DNA from 3 places in the Mycobacterium sp. pW045 genome. Region 1 is predicted to be linked to each of the others. Evidence: riboswitches for the same ligand, from Rfam matches in the RefSeq annotation. Region 1 holds a riboswitch; each other region holds the start of a gene.
What was found. A riboswitch is a leader RNA that binds a small molecule or an ion and turns the genes downstream of it on or off. The one in region 1 is predicted to bind magnesium.

Region 1 (5,071 bases):
GACGGGCGCTTGATCGACGCCGACGACCTCGAGGTCGACGAGTCGTCGCTGACCGGCGAGTCGCTGTCGGTGGTCAAGCAGGTCGAGGCGACGCCGGGAGCGGACCTGGCCGAGCGCGAATGCATGATCTATGCGGGCACCACGGTTATCACCGGTACCGCCCTGGCGCTGGTTACCGCGGTGGGTGCCGACACCTACAGTCGCCGCGCCGCCGACCTGGTCGCCGGCGAGCAGTCGGCGGTCGGATTGCAGCACCAGCTGAGCCTGCTGACCAGCAAAGCCTGGCGGATCAGCCTGGCCGGGGGCACCCTGGTGACCGGTTTGGGCGTCCTCCGGCGTATCGGGTTGCGACAGTCGGTGGCCTCCGGCATCGCCATCGCCGTCGCGGCGATCCCCGAGGGTCTGCCGCTGGTGGCCACTTTGGCACAGCAGGCGTCCGCCAGGCGGCTGACCAAATCCGGTGTGCTGGTTCGGGTACCGCGCTCGGTGGAGGCGCTCGGCCGCGTCGACGTGGTGTGCTTCGACAAGACCGGGACGCTGAGCCAGAACCGGCTGCGGGTGACACAGCTGACACCGGCGCCGGGGTACACCACCGATGAGGTGCTGGCGTTCGCGGCGCAGGCCGCCCCGACCACCAACGGCCGGCAGGTGCACGCCACCGATGCCGCGATCATCGACGCCGCGACGGCTGCCGGCGTGGTGGATCCCGATCGCGGCGAGGTCGCCCATCTGCCGTTCCGGTCCGGCCGCAGCTACTCGGCGTCGATCGTCGGCGCCGAGTTGACCGTCAAGGGTGCGCCGGAGGTCGTCGGGCCCGCCTGCGGCGGCGACCCGGCGATCCGCAAGACGGTGCTGGGTATGGCCGGGCAGGGGCTGCGGGTGATCGCCGTTGCCCGGCGGGAACTCTCCGCAGCGCAGGTCGCCGCACTGGGTGAGGACCCGGATCCGGAGGACATCGGCCAGTTCTGTGGCGATGCGCTGACGTTCGTCGGGTTGATCGGTATCGCCGACACCCCCCGGCCGGAGGCCGCCGGCCTGCTGGCCGAGCTGGACCGCTGGCAGATCCCGGTGCGGCTCATCACCGGCGACCACCCGGTCACCGCCACCGCGATCGCCCGGGAGCTCGGCCTGGAGATCAGCGCCGATCAGGTAATCAGCGGCGCGGAGTGGGATGCGTTGTCCCGCAAGGGACAGGAGGTCGCGGTAGCCGAGCGGGTGGTGTTCGCCCGGATGTCACCGGAGAACAAGGTGCAGATCGTGCAGACGCTGGAGCGCACCGGCAAGGTGTCGGCGATGGTCGGTGACGGCGCCAACGATGCCGCGGCCATCCGCGCCGCCACCGTCGGGATCGCGGTCGTCGCCCACGGCAGCGAGGCCGCCAGCACCGCCGCCGACGTGGTATTGCTCGATGGCCGGATCCACACCCTGCTCGACGCGTTGGACGAGGGCCGGGAACTGTGGCAGCGGGTGCAGGCAGCGGTCGGGGTGCTGCTGGGCGGCAACGCCGGCGAGGTGGCGTTCGCGATCATCGGCAGCGCGCTCACCGGGCGCTCACCGCTCAACGCCCGCCAGCTGCTGCTGGTGAACATGCTCACCGACGCGCTGCCGGCGACCGCGCTGGCGGTCAGTGAACTGAACGACTCGGCGGCCTCCACGGCGCGTGGCCCGGACCCCGACGCGCTGTGGCGCGCGGTGGCGGTGCGCGGGGTGACGACCGCGTCGGCCGCGGTGGGCGCATGGGCGCTGGCCTCGATGACCGGGCGCCAACAGCGGGCCTCCACGGTCGCGCTGGTGTCGCTGGTCGCCGCCCAGCTGGGCCAGACGCTGCTGGACTCCCATGACCCGCTGGTGGTGGCGACCGCGGTCGGCTCGCTCGCCGCGATGGGGACGTTGATCTCCATTCCGGGCGTCAGCCAGCTGCTGGGCTGCACCCCGCTGGGTCCGTTGGGCTGGGCTCAGGCGCTGGGGTCAGCGACGGTGGCCACCGCCGGCGCGGCCGTGGTGCCCAAGCTGCTGTCCGGCCTGCACGAGTCCGCGGACAAACCCACCCAGTTCATGGTGCCCACGCCGCGGCAGCCGGACGGCACCCCGACCTCCGACGGCCACTCCGCGCCACGGCTGCGGCTTGTGCACAATGGGGACACCGGCTCTCGTCGCGGAACGGCCGCGGCCCGATCATCCGGCGACCCGTCGCCACCAGGAGGCTCATGATGGCGGACAGCACGCGGCGCAGCGCATCCCAGCGGGAAGCGGTGGCCCACATCCGGGCTGCCGAGGGCTTCGCGGTCGAATTGCCGCTGTTCGGCAAGGTGACGGTGCCGCGACCCGAGCAGCTGGCCTACTACGGTGGGCTGGCGCTGCTGGCCGCGTTCGAGATCATCGACTGGCCGGTAGCCGCTGCGGTGGCCGCCGGCCACATTCTGGCCAACAACCACCGCAGCGAGGTACTCGAGCAACTCGGCGAGGCCCTAGAGGACGCCTAGCAGACGCCCGAGCTGGCCTCGGTCGACTCAGTGGTCGACGGTCAGCACCCCGACGCGCCACAAGAGTGCATACATCTGGTGCAGGGGACCACTGAGCAGCCGGGTGGCCATGTCGACCACCGGGTCTGAGGCGGGCGCGGCCGGTGCACCCCGGCGGGTGTCCACCTTCTTCGCCGTGCTGTTGGCACGCGGAGCCGGCGCCTGGATGTCGGTGTAGGCGATTGCAACCATGATGATGGCCTCCTAGTCGCGTAACGCCGCTACGCGCTCAGCTGGAGGCCGGAATCGGAGCTCAGCTGGAGGCGGTATGCGACCGTTCGGATGGGGACGGAACAGAAGTCAGATATCGGCTCGGACTATCACCGGAACTCATGCGTCCCTCACCTCCTCTCGGTCGCGGGCACGCGTGGGCGTGCCGGTTTCACCGCAGGCATTGGAGGCAGCTCCGACGACCGTCGGAAGACCGCACCCCACTCGTCAGAGCTTCGACACTGCACGGCGTGTCCGTAGATCGGAAGCCACTTGGGCTCAACCCTTAAGCCGGGAGGAGCTGTCCTGACCCGGGGCGTCTTTCGACGTTCGGGGTCAGTGGCCTGTGTCCGTGCAGACGCCTCACCTAACGAGGTGCTTGCACGGTCCATAGTGCATCAGGAATGCGCCCGGGTCAATTCAACTCACCCACCGGTTTCCACACGGTTCGGTCACGACCCGGCGGCATCGTCGAAGTGCACCGTCACACGGCGCCCGGGGTGCTGTCGGACCGGTTCACCGGCTCGCCGGCGTAACGCCCCGGCGCCGCCCACGACGTCAGCGCCCCGAGCACCATCATCACCGCCGCGGCGGCGAACACCACCGCCAACCCGGTGTGGAATGGCCCGGAGATCAGTTGCGGGAAGAAGCTGTGCCCGGTCAACATCTGGGCGTCGACACCGGGATGCTCCAGCGCACCGGAGGGCCCCAGCAGTTCGCCGATCGGGTTATAACCCAGAAACGCCGCGAACAGGCTGCCCACCGGCGGGGTGTGGGCCACCTGTTGTGCGACCTCGGCGGGCACTCCCCGGTGCTCTAACCCCGCACCCATCGCCTCCGGCAGTGTGTTCGCCAGGCCGATCACCATGAGGGAGAAGAAGATACCGATCGACAACGACGTGCCGGCGTTGAAGAACGTGGCCCGCACACCCGAGGCGGCACCGCGCTGGGCGGCCGGGACACTGGACATGACCACAGCGGTGTTGGGCGCGGTGAAGATCCCGCCGCCGAGCCCGTTGAGGAAGACCAGCGCCGCGAAGACCCGATAGTCGAAGTCGACGGGAAGCAGCACCAGCGCCACGAACGTCACCGCCATCAGCGCCATCCCACCGACGGCGAAGGGGCGGGCGCCGTGCCGGTCGGACAGTGACCCGGCCACCGGCCCGGCCAACAGGAAGCCCACCGTCATCGGCAGCAGGTAGATGCCTGACCACAGCGGGGTGGATTCGAAGCTGTAGCCGTGCAGCGGCAACCAGATGCCCTGCAGCCAGATGATCAGCATGAACTGCATACCGCCGCGCCCGATCGCCGCCAACAGGCCGGCCACGTTGGCCATTCCGAACGCCGGGATCCGGAACAGCCGCACATCGAGCAGCGGCGCGGCGACCCGCAGTTCGATGACGCAGAACAGCACCAGCAGCGCCACTCCCAGCGCCAGCGAACCCAGCACCACCGGACTTGTCCAGCTGGTCGGCGAATCACCATGCGGCTGAATGCTGTAGGTGATGGCGGTCAGCACCACGGTCAGCCCCAGCCCCAACGTCACCGTTCCCGCCCAGTCCAGCTTGGCCGGTGCGCGCTCGCCGAGTTCGTGCAGCGACCGCATCGACCAGACGGTGCCCAGCACCCCGATCGGCACCCCGACCCAGAACACCGCCCGCCAATCCCACTCCGACAGCAGCCCGCCGATCAGCAGGCCGACGAAGGATCCGGCGACCGCCGCCACCTGGTTGACCCCCAGCGCCATACCACGTTGATTGGCCGGGAAGGCGTCGGTGATGATCGCCGCCGACGACGCGAACAGCATCGCCCCGCCGACGCCCTGCACCACCCGCCAGCCGATCAGCCACCGGGCGCCGGCGCCGAGGTCGAACGGATCGATCGACAGCGCGATCGCCGCCACCGTGAACACCACGAAGCCGGCGTTGTAGATGCGCACCCGGCCGAACATGTCGCCGAGCCGGCCGAAGAACACCACCAGCACCGCCGACACCAACAGGTAGCCCATCAGCATCCACAGCAGGTAGCTCACGTTCGCCGGATCCAGCGGGTTCAGCCCGATGCCGCGGAAGATCGCCGGCAATGAGATCAGCACGATCGAGCCGTTGATGGTGGCCAGCAGCACGCCCAGCGTGGTGTTGGACAGTGCTATCCACTTGTAGCGCGGGTGATCGCGGCCGTAGCGCAACCGGCGGCCGCCGGGTGCGCCAGCCCCGGAGTCGGCGGTCACCCTCTCGACGTGCGCCGTCATCGTCTCTCCCGCGATTCTCCGACCCAAAGCGCATATATTAGCTATGCAAAGGATCGGATGCCTAATCCCCGGCGTCGACACCCTGGTC
Region 2 (5,071 bases), on a different contig from region 1:
CGGCCGAGGGACTGCAGCTCATCGATTTCGCCCACCGGCTGGTCGAGCCCGAGCGGATCAAGGCGGCCGGCTTCGCCGGGGCGCTGGTCTACGTCTCGGAGCTGCGGTCCGGCGCCACCTTCGATTTCAAGCCCGTCACCCGCGACTACGCCGACCGGCTCCGTGCCGCGAGCCTGCAGATCGTCAGCTGCTACCAGTTCGGCAAGCCCGGCTGGCCGGATTCGCCGTCGGATTTCACCCGCGGCTACGACGGCGGCGCCGCGGATGCCCGCACGGCGCTGCGGCTGCACACCGCCGCCGGGGGCCCGCAGAGCGCGCCGATCTTCTTCAGCGTCGATGAGGACATCGACGCCAAGACCTGGAAGAACCTCGCGGTCGGGTGGTTTCGGGGCATCAACTCGGTGCTGGGGGCAGCGCGCACCGGGATCTACGGCGGTGCCCGGCAGTGTTCCTGGGCGATCGCCGACGACGTCATCGGGCACTCGACCAGTGCGGGCCACCGGTGGGCCTGGCAGACCCGGGCGTGGTCGGGCGGCGAACGCGAACCGGCGGCCGTGCTCTTCCAGCGGGAGATGGTCACCGCAACCGACCCGGGTTTCCTGATCGACGACATCCACGTCGACGTGGACGACGTGTTGGCGGCCGATTTCGGCCAGTGGGAGCTGGTGCGCTGATGGAGTGGGACGCGGCGCGGGTGGCGCGATGGTCCGGCACGCTCGGCTTCGCGCTCCCGGTTGTGACGCTCGCGGTGTATCCGATCTGGTCGTTCCCCGGCACCCAGACGCTGGCCACCGAGGTGGCCTGGTGGGCGACCCAGCATCACGATCGACTGGTCGTGACGATGCTGCTCAACACGGTCGGTGTGACGCTGTGGCTGGTGTTCGGCGGGGCAGTGTGGACACTGCTGCGGGATCGGCTGCCGGTGAGATCGGTTCTTGCGCCGTGCTTCGCCACCGGCTTCATCGGCTGCGTGACGCTGCTGCTCAGCGGGTTCACCGCGTTCGACATCCTGCTGTACCGATTCCACAGCCCCGAAGCAGTCGCGCTGCTCTACGACCTGGCGTTCGGTCTGCTGGCCATGTCCGGTATGCCGACCGTGGTGGCCCTGGCGTCGTTCGCGGTCGCGGTGTACGTCCACGGGGTGCTGCCCCGATACACCGCCCACCTCGCCGTTGCCGCTGCCGCGGTACATCCGCTGTTGTTGCTGGCGTTCATCGTCGGCGCCGGACCGCTGTCGCTGGAAGGACTCTCGATCACCGCCATGCCGGCGTTCTTGTTCGCGTGGGTCCTGGGAACCGCGTTGGGGATGCCGCGTAAGGCTTAGCGGTCGGTTCCTCAGTTCGCCCACGCCGCGCCGATGCACCTACCCGACCACCACCGGACGCGGCATCACGGTGAGCTTGACGCCATAGCGCGGCGTCCCGAGCCCGAAGCTGCCGCTCCGTCCGCCACCGTTCGGGAGCATCGGAGGCGGGATGGCCGTCATTGACCTGCTGTCCGGGGCGACCGTCCAGCCGCTGGCTGTTCCGGCACTCGGCGCAGCTGCCGGGACGGCCGTTGCCCAGTTCGGTGGCGCGGACAAGGATCCGATCAGGGTCGCTCTGCCCACTCCGGCCGACACCGGGGAGCCCGCGCCGCCGACCGCAGCTCCGGCAGCACGACCGGCGGTCTCGGTCGACGCCAGTGTGATACCGGGCGCGGAGCTGAGCCCGCCCCCAGTCAGGGCGGCCGTGCCGCCGTCCATGCCGCGGGCCAAAAACCCGAGCGTGGCCAGACCCGCGAAGCCCTCGATGTTCCCGCCCGGATCGAAGATCCCGGTTGCGGCGATCGTGTTCCACAGCTGCGCGTTGACATTCAGGCCCGAGCCGTCGTCGTGGCCCCAGGTCCCGTCGAAGAGGCCGTCGAAGAACTTCGTCCAATGCCAATCGGGGTCCGTCGGCCTCGTGCCCTGTGCCGGCGACGCCATGCTCCGCAATGCGCTGGGCACCTGGGAATGCGCATTTCCGGTGTCGGCGGGGAGGGCGCCCGAACTACCCTCGTCGTCTGAACTGGTGGTCTCCGGCGCTGCCGCGAACGGAATCAGTTCGGTGGCGGATGCGGCAGCGGCGGCGTAGCTGTACATCGCAACGGCGTCCTGCGCCCACATCGCAGCGTAGCGGGCTTCGGTCGCCGCGATCGCCGGTGTATTCAGTCCCAGAGCGTTCGTCTTCACCAATGCCGCCAACATCACTCGATTGTCTGCGATCGCCGCCGGCGGCACCGTCATGGCGTAGGCCGAGGCGTAGGCATCGGCGGCGGCGTAGGCCTGCGCTGCGGTCTGCTCTGCCTGTTCGGCGGTGACGCTCATCCAGCTGATGTAGGGCTCAGCGGCCGCAGTCATCGCCGATGCCGAAGGACCCCACCAACCTTGGCTGACCAGGCTCGCTACCGACCATTCGAAAGATATTGCTGCAGACCGCAATTCTGCCGCCAACAGGTTCCAGGCCGCTGCGGCGGACAGTATCGGACCGACACCGGGACCGGCGTACATGCGTGCGGAATTGATTTCCGGGGGAACTGCTCCGTAATCCATCATCAGTGGACCCTTTCGCTAGATCGAGATGGCGTTGGCGGCGTCGGTCGCTGCGTAGGACTGCGCGTTGCGCTGCAGCATGATCACGAACCTCTCGTGCACCACAGCGGCGCGCTTGCTGATCGTCTGGTACATCTGCGCATGTCGGGCAAACTGTGCGGCGGTCAGCGCAGAGACCTCGTCGGCGGCCGCCGGAACCACGCCGGTTGTCGGCCCGGCGGCGGCCGTGTTCTGCGCAGCCACCGCGTTGCCGATGCTGTTCAGATCAGCCGCCGTCGCGGTGAGTTCCTCGGGAAGTGCAGACACAAAAGACATCGAAACTCCTTTTGGCATGGCGAATAACGCTGCAGAGCAAGCAAATTCGCGCGGAGGGACCGCGCTCGGGACAGCAGACGGGAGCGCGGGTACGGTAAGGCGCGAGCCGAGTCAGAAAGTGAAAGCGGCGCCGCGAACGGGTTCGAGTGAAGGGGTCGTCGAACTCGGATAAGGACTATCGTCTGGACTCAATGTCACTCTCACCTCCTCACGGCCAGGGCACACGGGGATGCCGGCGCAGCATGCACATCAGGGAGAGCCGGGCCGACAACACCGCCGGCCAGCACCCCTCTCGTCAGAGTTTCGGCACTGCACGCCGTATCCGGCCAGAAGCCGGAAGCCACTTGGGCTCAACCCTTAAGCCGGGAAGAGCTGTCCTGACCCTGGGCGTCTCTCGACGTTGGAGGTCAGTGGCCTGTATCCGTACAGACGCCTCACCTAGCGAGGTGCGTTCGCGGCCATGTTGGCATCAACAGTGCGCAGAGTCAACTCGACCGGCGTGGCGTGGCTGCCGTGCCGGACCAATCTGGGTATGGAAACCCGCTGGCCAGCAACGTATTTCGGGGCTAGAGAGAAGGCGCTTTCCCGCGGCCGACGTTGGCCCCGTGGGGCGCGTTTCGAAATACGTTGGGTGTCAGTCTGGTCGCAGGAGCCGCCCTTTCGCGTCGGGGAGGTGTCCCCGTTGGATCAGCGTAGAACTAGCTGTGCGCGGCATGAAAACGTGCTATACATCGGTGACGCGGAGCTAGGTTTTGCGCCAGGCTGCCAGCAGCAGTTCGCACGCGCGGCGCATGTCGGTTTCGGCTTGCGCCGGCGTGGTCTCACCCATCACCGCCCACGACAAGACGCCATAGGCGCACTGCTCGACCAGCAGCGCAAGCTGGGCGTCCTGCGGTGCGGGTCGGGTGATCCCGGCGACCGACAGGATGATCTCGCGCAGATTGAAATCGCCGGCCGCTCTGGACTCGGCTCGCCGGGCATTGACCGAGGTGATCATCGCGCGGGCCAACCGGGGTCGGGCGAGCATGGACCGGCAGATACCGGCCATGAGTTCGCTGACATCGGCTGTTGGACAGCCGGTCACCGGCTCCGGCGGCGTGATGGATCGGGTGTAGTGCAACAGCAGCGCGCTGAACAGGTGATGCTTCGTCGGGTAGTAGCGGTAGACGGTGGTGATCGAAACGCCGGATTGATCCGCCACAGCCTGCATCCGGACCGCCTCCAGCCCGTGGCGGGCGCCGAGTCGGGCGGCGGTGGCGAGTATCCGTTCGCAGCGCCGTCGCTGGGCGGCCGTTCTGGGAGCCGCCGGCTCGCGATCAACCGGTGGGCGGGGCATCGGAGTCGGGGGTGGGCCTGCCGCCGAGCAGCTTCTGCATCATCCGATGGGACGCGAGTATGGCTGCGGCCCGGTCGGGCGTGGCGCGCAGCGCGGGATTGCCGGCATGAGCCGAGACGACGTGCACCGGGCCGTGGGGGAGCTGGGCCAGTCCCTCGCGGGCAACGTCGGCCGGATCGGAGACCGGCATCCCGGGGATGTCGAAGTTGAGCCCCACCCGCTGCATGGCCGGTGTCCTGGTGACGCCGAGCACCAGTTCGAGCACATGCACGTTGTGTTCGCGCAACTCCAGCCACAGGCCCTCGGCGTAGATCCGGGTGAAGGCCTTCACGCCGCCGTACACGCTGTGCCGCGCCGAACCCTGGTAGCCGGTGAGCGAGCCGACCAGCAGCACACCGCCGCGACGGCGAGCACGCATCGGGCCGGCGAAGTGATGGATCAGTGCCAGCGGCGTGCTCACGTTCAGGTCGATCACCTGCTGGAAGGCCGCCAGATCGCCGTCGAGGAACTCCGCGCTGTGGGTGTTGGCGCCGGCGTTGTAGATCAGCAGGCCGATCTCTAGACCCGTTGTGGCCGAGCGGATCTGCTCGATGCTGTCGGCCCGCGACAGATCCAGCGCCAGTTCGCGGACGTCCACGCCGAGTTGGCGGCAGCGGTCAGCGGTGTGGTGCAGCGGTTCCGGTTTGCGTGCGATCAGAACCAGGTCGATTCCCGCGCGTGCCAGCAACAGCGCGAACTCGGCCCCGACACCTTCGGAACCGCCCGCGATCACGGCCCACGGTCCGTACTGCGGGCCCCAGGTCGGTTCCTCACCGCTGGACAACAGCCGCCTCCATAACTAAAATTCG
Region 3 (5,071 bases), on a different contig from region 1:
TGCTTGGTCAGCCCGTAGCGCGGCCGGAACCGCTCGGGCGCGAAGCTGCCGAACAGCCGGTCCCAGACGATCAGGATGCCGCCGTAGTTCTTGTCCAGATACTCCTGGTCCATCCCGTGGTGCACCCGGTGGTGCGACGGGGTGTTGAAGATGAACTCGATTACACGCGGCAGCTTGTCGATCCGCTCGGTGTGCACCCAGAACTGGTAAATCAGATTCACCGAGAATGCGGCGAACACCATCCAGGGCGGAATGCCCAACAGCGGCAATGGAATCCACAGCAGGATCTCGCCGCTGTTGTTCCACTTCTGTCGCAGTGCGGTGGCCAGGTTGTAGTACTGGCTGGAATGGTGCGCCTGGTGGGTCGCCCAAACCAGCCGGACCCGGTGCGCGATGCGATGGTAGGTGTAATACAGCAGGTCCACGCCCAGGATGGCGATCACCCAGGTGTACCACTGCCGCGGCGACAGGTGCCACGGCGCCAGGTAGGTGTAGATCGCCGCGTAGCCGAGCAGCGCGAGGAACTTCCAGCCGGCGGTGGTGGCCACCGACACCAATCCCATGGAGATGCTGGTCCAGGCGTCCCTGGCGCGGTAGGAGCCGCGTTCAAGGTCGGCGAGCTTGCGGGCCGCAGTCCATTCCAGCGTCAGCAGCAGCAGGAAGAACGGGATGGCGAACAGCACCGGGTCACGCATCGGGCCCGGCAGCACCGACCACACGCCAGCGATCCCGTCCACCGCGCTCACCTCCAGTGCCCAACAGCCTAGATCAGCGCGGCGACCGTCACTCCGGCGACAGGGCCGCCTGCCCCTCGGCGTGCCACTGCACCGCATAGACGCCCGGCTGTAACGAGAGCTCGCCGACCAGGCGCTCGAGCCGTTCCGGCGCCCGGCTATCCGACAACATCGTGGCGGTCAGGGTCATGTTGTCGTCGCCGGCCGGACCGGTGTGGATCCCCCGCAGCACCAGGTCGTTGCCGGCGGTGTGCTGCACGATCTGGGCCCGCAGGTACTTCTCGGATTTGGGCCGGCAGACCACCTGCACCTGGTAGAGCGACTGCGGCTCGTCCTCTTCGATGTGCTGATCACGGTCGATGAGCCGGCCCAACGGTCGCAGCAACAGGTGGGTGCCGACGATCGCGCCGGTGCCGATCACCGCGAACAGCACGTCGCCGGCGGCCGCCAGTACCCCGACGGCCGCCGAGCACCACAGGGTCGCCGCGGTGTTCAGGCCGCGAACGTTGAACCCCTCCCGCAGGATCACCCCGCCGCCGAGGAATCCCACCCCGGACACCACATAGGAGGCGACCCGGGTAGAACTGGTGTCACCGGCCGAAACCGAGTAGAGCACGAACAGTGTGGCCCCAGCCGCCACCAGCGCATTGGTGCGCAACCCGGCCATCCGGGCCCGCCACTGCCGTTCCAGCCCGATCAGCGCGCCGCAGCCCAGCCCGACGGCCAGTCGCAGCGTGAACTCGGCGACGCTCAGCGTCTGCATGGCCCCAACGATGTCACAGCTACCCGGCGACCACGGGTCGAGCCATCACCGTCGGCTTGAAGCCGTACCGCGGCGCGGCGAATCCGTAGTTGCGGCCCTGCCCGGCGCCGGCCAGCGGCACGCCCGGCATACCGGCCGCGCCGGCCTCCGGCGCGTGTGCGGCAACGGTCCAGCCGGTGGCGGCCACGGCGCTGCCCGGGGCTGCGGTAGCCGGGATGGACGCCGCCCACGACTGCGGCACCGACAGCGCGCCGACCGTGGACGCCTGCCCCATCGTCGCCGAGGCCGTGCCCAGCCCGCCCAATCCGGCGCCCAGGCCATTCATTCCATGGCCGAGTCCGCCGCCCAGCCCGAGCCCGCCGAGCATCGGGGTGAACGGGTCGATGGCGCCCAGGCCCAGCGGGTCACCCGCAGCGATGGCGGCACCACGCACCACCGCCATGTCGGCGGCGAAGTTGGAGATCCCGGCCGCGCCCATCGGACTGAAGGAGCTGCTCATCAGGTTGGTCATCGCGTTTGTCAGATCACCGGTGCTGATCACCTCGCCTCCGGTGACCGGCGGCGTGGGCGGCTGCACCGGCGCCGCGAGGGTCTGCAGCGTCTGCGGTGTGTTCGTAATCGCTTGCGACAGTGCGGATTGAGCATTCGACGAGGCCGCGTTACCGGCGGCCTGGGCGACCGCGGCCTGCTGGACCGCCTGCGACGACGGGTCGGCGACCTCGTGCGGTGAGTTGAACGGCGTCACCTTGGTGGCCACCGCCGACGACGCCGCGTAGCCGTACATCGCGGCAGCGTCCTGGGCCCACATCTGGCCGTAATGCGCCTCTGTCGCGGCGATCGCCCCGGTGTTCTGACCCAGCACATTGGTGGCCACCAGGGCCGCGAGTTGCGAGCGGTTGGCGACGACCAGCGGCGGCGCCACCGTCATCGCGTACGCCGCGTCGAACGCCGCCGCTGCCGCCTTCGCCTGGGCGGCAGCCTGTTCCGCCCGGACCGCGGTGGTGCCCATCCACGCCGCGTAGGGCGCGGCCGCGGCGGCCATCGCGTTGGACGCCGGCCCCATCCAGCCCTCGCTGATGAGCCCGTTGATGACCGACTGGTAGGCGGCCTCGGCCGAAGCGAGTTCGGCGGCCAACTTGTCCCACGCCGCCGCGGCGGCCATCAGCGGTCCCGAGCCGGGACCGGTGTAGATACGAGCCGAGTTGATTTCCGGCGGGAATGCTCCGAAGTCCATGGCATTGCTCCTTTTTGAGTGGTGGTTGAGAGAGGTCTGGTGTTGAGCGGGTGTGCAGGCACGTCGACATCCCGATACGCGTTGCGCAGCTGGCCGGAGGCACGAATCGGGTTAGCCGGTCATGGCGACATACCGGAGCCGGGCACGTCGACGAAACCGCTGCTCGACGGAGAGTTCGGGCCGACAAGCGGTTTCACCGACATGCCGAAGCCTGACGCGTTCCGCTGACGGAAGCGCGCCAGCTGACGAATTCAGCGCCGGTGCGAATCAGATGGTGAAAGCAGTACCGAGATCTAGGGAGACGAACATCGATCTCGGATAGGAACTATCACTCGGACTCAATGTCGCTCTCACCTCCTCTCGGCCTGGGCACGCGCGGGTGCCTGCACGTATGCACACAGAGGTGGGGACGCCCGGCGACGGCCGGACTTTCGCACCCCTCTCGTCAGAGCTTCGGCACTGCACGGCGTGTCCTGCCTGCGTAATCAACGCGGGTCCGGAAGCCACTTGGGCTCAACCCTTAAGCCGGGAGGAGCTGTCCTGACCCGGGGCGTCTTTCGACGTTCGGGGTCAGTGGCCTATATCCGTGCAGACGCCTCACCTAACGAGGTGCTTGCCTCACCATAGTGCACCAGGTAACTGGCAGGGTCAATCGGACACGGCGGGGCGGGAGCGGCCAGCGGGCCAATAGTCCGCTTCGGTGGCCAAATCGCCTACTGTCGGGCAGAAGTCGCACCGGTTTCAGCCGGGCTGCCGGCCCGGTCCGGTGTTGCTCTGACCGTCGGGATTGACGTGCACCGCATGCACGCCGGGTTGCTCGGCGAGTTCCTCCAGCAGGCTGTCGAGGCGGCCGGCGTCGACGTGCCAGTGCTGCACATCGGTGGTGCCGGCCAACTCGGTGACGAGGCGTTCCAGTCGGCTCTGCGCGTGACCGTTCATCGCGGCGGCGGGATGGCTTCGCGGTGCGGCACCGGTGAGCGCCCGCGCGGCCAGGCTCGCCAGCGCGATGTCGCCGAAGACCCCGGTGGGAATCTGCGCTCCGGCGACCGCAGCCGCCGGCGCTGCCGCCGCTGCGGTGGGCAACGCCGCTGCGACCATCTTGGCCACCGGCGCGGTCGTCACCCAGTTCGGCGGGACGCTGAGTCGGCCGATCGTGCCCGCGCCGCCGGCACCGGCCGATATCGGCGCGGCAGCGACCGGTGGCGGCGTTTCCGTGGCGGCCAACGCCGTTGCGCCGGAGCCGAACCCGGCTTGCCCGCCGGTGGCCGCGGCGATGTCCAGGTCGATGTTGAGATTGCGGGAGTACTGGATCAGTCCGTAAAGCACGGTCTTGATCGCGTCGTTGAACGGCACGATGGTCTTCGGCAGCAACTCAATGTAGGAGGCGATCTGGGCCAGTGACAGCGCCGCGGTGGTCTGCGCCGGCGGCGTCGAGGCGGCCGCAACCGCCGCCGGAGCAAGCCCGTTCAGCGCCTGAGGAATGGCGGTGATCAACCGCGACAGCTCAGCGTGCCCGCTGGCAGCGGTGGCAGCGGCGACCGCCGCCGCCTGCCCGCCCTGTCGCACAGGGTCGGTGGTGGGCGGTGGTTCGGCGAATGGGGTCAACGCGGTCGCGGCGGCCGACTGGGCGGCATAGCCGTACATCGCCAGCGCGTCCTGGACCCACAGTTGCGCGTACTCGACGTCGAGCGACGCGATCGCGGCGCTGTTCTGCCCGAGTACATTCGACGCGACGAGCGCTGCCTGCGCGCTGCGGTTCGCGGCGATCATCGGCGGTGGCGCGACGGCGGCGAAGGCTTCGTCGAAGGCGGCCGCGGCCGCGGTGGCCCGGGCGGCAGCCTGCTCGGCCAGGGCTGCGGTGGAGTCGAGCCAAGCCACGTAGGGTGCCACTGCGGCGGCCATCGACTCCGACGCCGGCCCCAGCCACCACTGGTCGGTCAAGCCCGACAGCACCGAGCGGTAAACCCCGGCAGCCGAACCGGTCTCGGCGGCCAGCCGCGCCCACGCGGCCGCGGCCGAGGCCATCGGCCCGGAGCCCGGGCCGGCATACAGCCGGCCGGAGTTGACCTCCGGCGGCAGCGCTGCGAAATCCATTCCCCTCACCCCCGGCCCCGTGGCGGCCCGGTGTCGGGCGGAACCTGCGCCTCGGTGTCGAAGTAGATCTCGTGGACCCCGGGCTGTCCGGCCACCTCGCCCAGCAGACTCTTGAGCCCGCCCGGCTCCACATGCCAGTGCCGCACCTCTCCCGCCTCGCTGAGCCGGCCGGCGATCCGCTCGCTTTGAGCATCCGCCCGCTCGCCACGTTTCCGCCGACCGGCCCGTCCGGCCGTCATCGCGGCA

Region 2: another riboswitch for magnesium. It lies ahead of ACAG20_RS09040 (PE family protein); the one in region 1 lies ahead of ACAG20_RS14615 (Rv1535 family protein).
Region 3: another riboswitch for magnesium. It lies ahead of ACAG20_RS02515 (PPE family protein); the one in region 1 lies ahead of ACAG20_RS14615 (Rv1535 family protein).

The regions. Positions count from the first base shown of each region.
Region 1 covers NZ_JBGGKU010000008.1:127,639-132,709, forward strand. Annotated here, with positions in the region: gene ACAG20_RS14605 (HAD-IC family P-type ATPase) at 1-2,211, shown strand, start outside; gene ACAG20_RS14610 (hypothetical protein) at 2,208-2,483, shown strand; gene ACAG20_RS14615 (Rv1535 family protein) at 2,511-2,714, opposite strand; M-box (ykoK) riboswitch at 2,946-3,114, opposite strand; gene ACAG20_RS14620 (MFS transporter) at 3,217-4,983, opposite strand.
Region 2 covers NZ_JBGGKU010000004.1:404,511-409,581, forward strand. Annotated here, with positions in the region: gene ACAG20_RS09025 (DUF1906 domain-containing protein) at 1-674, shown strand, start outside; gene ACAG20_RS09030 (hypothetical protein) at 674-1,324, shown strand; gene ACAG20_RS09035 (PPE family protein) at 1,364-2,575, opposite strand; gene ACAG20_RS09040 (PE family protein) at 2,591-2,887, opposite strand; M-box (ykoK) riboswitch at 3,168-3,340, opposite strand; gene ACAG20_RS09045 (TetR family transcriptional regulator) at 3,633-4,223, opposite strand; gene ACAG20_RS09050 (SDR family NAD(P)-dependent oxidoreductase) at 4,204-5,046, opposite strand.
Region 3 covers NZ_JBGGKU010000002.1:2,462-7,532, reverse strand. Annotated here, with positions in the region: gene ACAG20_RS02525 (sterol desaturase family protein) at 1-737, opposite strand, end outside; gene ACAG20_RS02520 (MgtC/SapB family protein) at 784-1,497, opposite strand; gene ACAG20_RS02515 (PPE family protein) at 1,517-2,731, opposite strand; M-box (ykoK) riboswitch at 3,162-3,347, opposite strand; gene ACAG20_RS02510 (PPE family protein) at 3,473-4,825, opposite strand; gene ACAG20_RS02505 (PPE family protein) at 4,831-5,071, opposite strand, start outside.